Regions from separate parts of the Burkholderia sp. LMU1-1-1.1 genome, predicted to be linked through region 2. Evidence: predicted binding sites of a transcription regulator. Region 2 holds the regulator's gene; the other holds the start of a gene.
What was found. The regulator FNR, encoded in region 2, switches genes on or off when oxygen is low (the NO sensors DNR and NnrR bind a similar motif). The targets are predictions, from matches to a motif close to TTGATNNNNATCAA.

Region 1 (2,394 bases), on a different contig from region 2:
GGCAGGCCAAACGCACGTCGGCCTCGGTGGGCAGCGCGCGTTCGGCCAGCGTTTCGAGTTCGCCCCGATTGAGTATCAGCAGGCGCAGGCCGGTCAGGTCGGCCGGCAGGCGCGCCATCTTCGGCTGCGACACGGCCACCAGGATCAGCGGAACGTTGTCGGCTCGGGCGCTGTCGAGCAGCGCGCCGACGCTGTCGGCCGGCAGGTTCAGGTCCGCCACGGTCATCGACGCGGCGGCGCGCTGCGGCAGCCGGCTGCCGAGGAATTCGGGCGTCATGCGGTCGTACAGCGCCATGTCGGCCAGCGCCACCACCAGTTCGCCGCGCTCGTCGAGGATGGCGGTGTAGGTGCCGGTGGCGGTGTCGGTCAGGTTCAGCGAGCCGCGCATGTCGATGCCGGCGTTTTCCGCGTGGTCGCGCAGCGCGCGGCCGGCGCCGTCGTCGCCCAGGGCGGTCAGCAGCGCGGTCGGCAGATTGAGCCGCGCCAGGTTTTCGGCGATGTTGCGGGCGACGCCGCCGTAGACTTCCTCGGCGGTGGCCGGGTTGGAGGTCCCTAGCTGCATGGCGGCGATGGTGCGCAGCTTGCGGTCCAGGTTGGCCGCGCCTATGCACAGAACGGGACGCTTGTCGGGCAGCACGTAGGCGCGGCCCAGCAGGCGGCGCTCGCGGATCAGACTGGCGATATGGCCGGCCACGGCCGAGCGCGACAGGCGCAGGCCGACCGCCAGATCCTGCTGGGAGATGAAGGGGTTGGCGCGGATCAGCTCGTAGAGCTGCTCTTTTTTGGAAGTATCGTTCACGGTGGCCTTAAAACATTTGTCCGTTATAATAAACATTTGTTTGTTATCGGTCAATCAGGGCGTGGCAGGCGAGGCCGGCTCACCGAATCGGCTAGTTCAGCGGCCTTGATAATATCCCTTATTTATAGGGGTTTTGTATAAATCCGGAAGAAAAATGGTATTTGCCATACATATAGGGAATGATGCATAGTGTCAGTATCTCCAGTAAAACTTCAATCGGCCAACCTTCGGCCCGCTGCGCGTCATCTATAAAAACAGAGGATAACCATGTCTAATAATTCCCCATTCCAGGCCGCCGAAATCATCCGCGCGCGCATTCCTGCGGACTTCAAGCCGCGCGTCGCCATGATCCTCGGTTCCGGCCTGGGCGTGCTGGCCGAGCAGATGACCGACGCGGTCACCATCAGCTTCAACGAACTGCCAGGCTTCCCGATCAGCACCGTGCACGGTCACGCCGGTGAACTGGTGATCGGTACCCTGGCCGGCGTGGCGGTGGTGTGCATGAAGGGCCGCGGCCACGTCTACGAGGGCTACGGCCTGGGCGTGATGACCAGCGCCGTGCGCACCATGAAGCTGCTGGGCTGCGAGATGCTGTTCGTGACCAACGCCGCCGGTTCGCTGCGCACCGAAGTCGACGCCGGCGCGCTGGTCGCGCTGACCGACCATATCAACTTCATGCCAGGCACGCCGATGATGGGCCCCAACGACGAGCGTTTCGGTCCGCGCTTCTTCAGCATGGCCAACGCCTACGACGCCGATCTGCGCGCGCTGCTGAAGGCTTCGGCCGAAGAGAAGAAGGTCACGCTGCATGAAGGCGTATACATCGCCTACGCCGGTCCTAACTTCGAGACCCCGGCCGAAATCCGCGCCTTCAAGACGCTGGGCGCCGATGTCGTCGGCATGTCGGTGGTGCCGGAGGTGGTCTCGGCCCGTCACTGCGGCCTGAAAGTGGTCGGCGTGTCCGCCATCACCAACCTGGCCGAAGGCCTGTCGCCGTTCCCGCTGTCGCACGAGCAGACCTTGAAGTACGCGGCCATCGCCGCGACGTCGCTGATTGAAGTCATCCTCGGCTTCCTGGCCAACGTGGCCAAAACACCGCAGGCGTAAGAACCCGAAAGGGCGGCTAGTCCGCCCTTTTTTGCTTTTTGGAGCACACTATGAAACGCGCATTTATCCTGCTGCTGGACTCCTTCGGTCTGGGCGCCACGCCCGACGCAGCCAAGTACAACGACGTCGGCGCCAACACCTTCGGCCACATCGCCGCCTGGGCCGCCAAGACCGGCAAGCCGATGTCGCTGCCGACGATGGAAAAACTGGGCCTGGCCGCCGCCGCCCATGCCGCCAGCGGCGAGTGGGCCGAGGGCTTCGCGCAGCGCGACGGCTTCACCGCCGCCTACGGCGCCGCGCGCGAGCGTTCGACCGGCAAGGACACGCAGTCCGGCCACTGGGAGATCGCCGGCGTGCCGGTGGAATTCGACTGGGGCTACTTCCCGAAGACGGTGCCGTCGTTCCCGGCCGAGCTGACCAAAAAGCTGCAGGAGCTGACCGGCGTGCCGGGCTTCCTGGGCGACTGCCACGCCTCCGGCACGGAAATC
Region 2 (2,394 bases):
CGTGGCGCCATGGGCCGCGAGGTCGAGGACGGCATGATCGAAAACGTCTACCGGCTGCAGATCATGAACACCTCCGAGCGGGCGCAGACCTACCGCATCCGTGTCAGCGGTATCGCCACCTTGTCGCAGGTGACGCCGGAGCTGGTGCGGGTCGAGGCCACCGAAACCAAGGCGCATCCGATCCGGCTGCGCACGGCGCACGGCGCCGCCCATCCGGGCTCGAACAAGATCGCCGTCGAGCTGACGTCGGTCGACGACCCGTCGCTGCATGTGAAGGAGGACGCGGTATTCATCGTACCGCGCTAAGGAGAACGCCATGACCGTATCGATATCGCATGCCACGGTGACGCCGTGGTGGAGGCAGCGCTGGCCGTGGCTGCTGATGGCCGGACCGGCGATCGTCATCGTCGCCGGCGTCTACACCGGCTACCTCGCCTTCACGCGGCAGGACGCGCTGGTGGTGGGCGACTACTACAAGCAGGGCAAGGCCATCAACCAGGACTTGCGGCGCGACCGCGTGGCCAGCGCGCTGGGGTTGTCGCTGTCGATCGGTTACGACGCCACGCAAGGCATCCTGGCCGGCCAGCTGCGCCGCGATAGCGACGACCACGGCAAGACGGAACGATTGTTCGTGCGCCTGTCGCATGCCACGTTGCCGGCCAAGGATATCCAGCTGGTGGTGCGGCCGGATGAATTCGGCGCCTTCCAGATCAATCTGCCGATGCTCGAGCGCAGCCGCTGGGTGGTGCTGGTGGAAGGCGAAAAACGCGACTGGCGCCTGGCCGGCGCCTGGAGCTGGCCGGCGCAGCGCAGCGTCACCCTGCGTGCCGAATAACCCCGTGGTTGGATGCTGATTTTGGCCGGGGAACCGACCGCAATCGTGGATCCACGTGGTCATTCCGCCGCTAATGGCAGGTCTGGGTGCCGGCCGTGATGGCCTTGAGCATGGGCGGATCGAGCAGTTCGATTTCGCGGTTGCTCACGCGCAGCAGGCCTTCCTTCTTGAACTTCGACAGCAGGCGGCTGATGCTTTCGATCGTCAGGCCGAGGTAGTTGCCGATCTCTTCGCGAGACATGCGCAGCTGGAAGGTGTTGGGCGAGTAGCCGCGCGCCTCGTAGCGCGACGACAGGTTGACCAGGAAGGCGGCGAAGCGCTGCGTGGCCTGCATATTGCCCAGCAGGAGCATGACGCTTTGCTCGCGCGTGATCTCCTGGCTCATCATACGGTGGAAGTGCCGCAGCAGGGTCGGCATGTCGGCCAGCAGCTGTTGCAGGCTGCCGAAAGGAATCTCGCACACCTCGCTGTCTTCCAGCGCGACGGCGGTGCAATGGTGCAGGTCGGTGCTGATGGCGTCCATGCCCAGCAGCTCGCCCGCCATCTGGAAACCGGTGATCTGCTCGGCGCCCTCGCGGTTGACTTGGTAGGTCTTGAAATGCCCGAGCCGGATCGCGTACAGGTTCACGAACGGATCGCCGATGCGGAACAAGGTGGCGCCCCGCGCGACCTTGCGGCGGCGGCCGATGATCTCGTCGAGCCGGTCCATGTCTTCGTTGCCCAAGCCCATCGGCAGACACAGCTGGTGCATGCTGCAGTTGGCGCAACTTGCCTTGAGGATGTCGATGGTGGCGCCGGGCAGCACCAGTGAGGGAAGGTCTCTTATCATGCCGCCAGTGTAGACCATTAGTCGCCGTTGTGGGCGATGTCGCAGCGCGCCGATCAGGTATTCGCCCCGTCAGCGAACTTGCTGGCTGCAAGCGACTTTTCGCCGGCGGCGCCTTCCCCGCAAAATATTTCGACATTCGCGCAAATTTAACTTGCGCACTATTCGATTGTTCGCTATAGTTCAACTCAAGCAAGTAGCACACTATTTAATCGCAAACAACCAACCTCGAAAGGAATCACCATGAAACGCTCGATCATCGCCTCCGCCCTGCTGGCCGCCACCGTCCTGACCGCCCAAGCCGCCACGCCGGCCGCCGACACCACCGTGGTGCTGGTGCACGGCGCCTTCGCCGACGGTTCCAGCTGGGAGAAAGTCATCCCTCTGCTGCAAGCCAAGGGCTTGAAGGTGGTGGCCGTGCAAAACCCGCTGACCTCGCTGGCGGACGACGTCGCCGCCGCCCAGCGCGTGATCGACGCGCAAACCGGTAAAGTGGTGCTGGTCGGCCACTCGTGGGGCGGCACCGTGATCACCGAGGCGGGCACCAGCGACAAGGTCAAGGCGCTGGTCTACGTGGCCGCGTTCGCACCGTCGGAAGGCCAGGCCAGCGGCGAACTGGGCAAGGGCTACGCCGTGCCGCCGGGCGTCCCCACCTTGCAAGCCGACGCCAGCGGTTTCCTGTGGCTGCCCGCCGAATCGGTCGCCACCAACTTCGCCCAGGACGTGCCGCCGG

Region 1: MRBLMU1_RS12735 (carbohydrate kinase) is a predicted target of FNR. The motif match lies at 840-853, and genes of this name have one in related genera.

The regions. Positions count from the first base shown of each region.
Region 1 covers NZ_JBEGHG010000012.1:195,482-197,875, forward strand. Annotated here, with positions in the region: gene MRBLMU1_RS12735 (carbohydrate kinase) at 1-799, opposite strand, end outside; gene xapA (xanthosine phosphorylase) at 1,067-1,906, shown strand; gene MRBLMU1_RS12745 (phosphopentomutase) at 1,957-2,394, shown strand, end outside.
Region 2 covers NZ_JBEGHG010000045.1:398,109-400,502, forward strand. Annotated here, with positions in the region: gene ccoG (cytochrome c oxidase accessory protein CcoG) at 1-306, shown strand, start outside; gene MRBLMU1_RS25205 (FixH family protein) at 317-835, shown strand; gene fnr (fumarate/nitrate reduction transcriptional regulator Fnr) at 906-1,664, opposite strand; gene MRBLMU1_RS25215 (alpha/beta fold hydrolase) at 1,905-2,394, shown strand, end outside.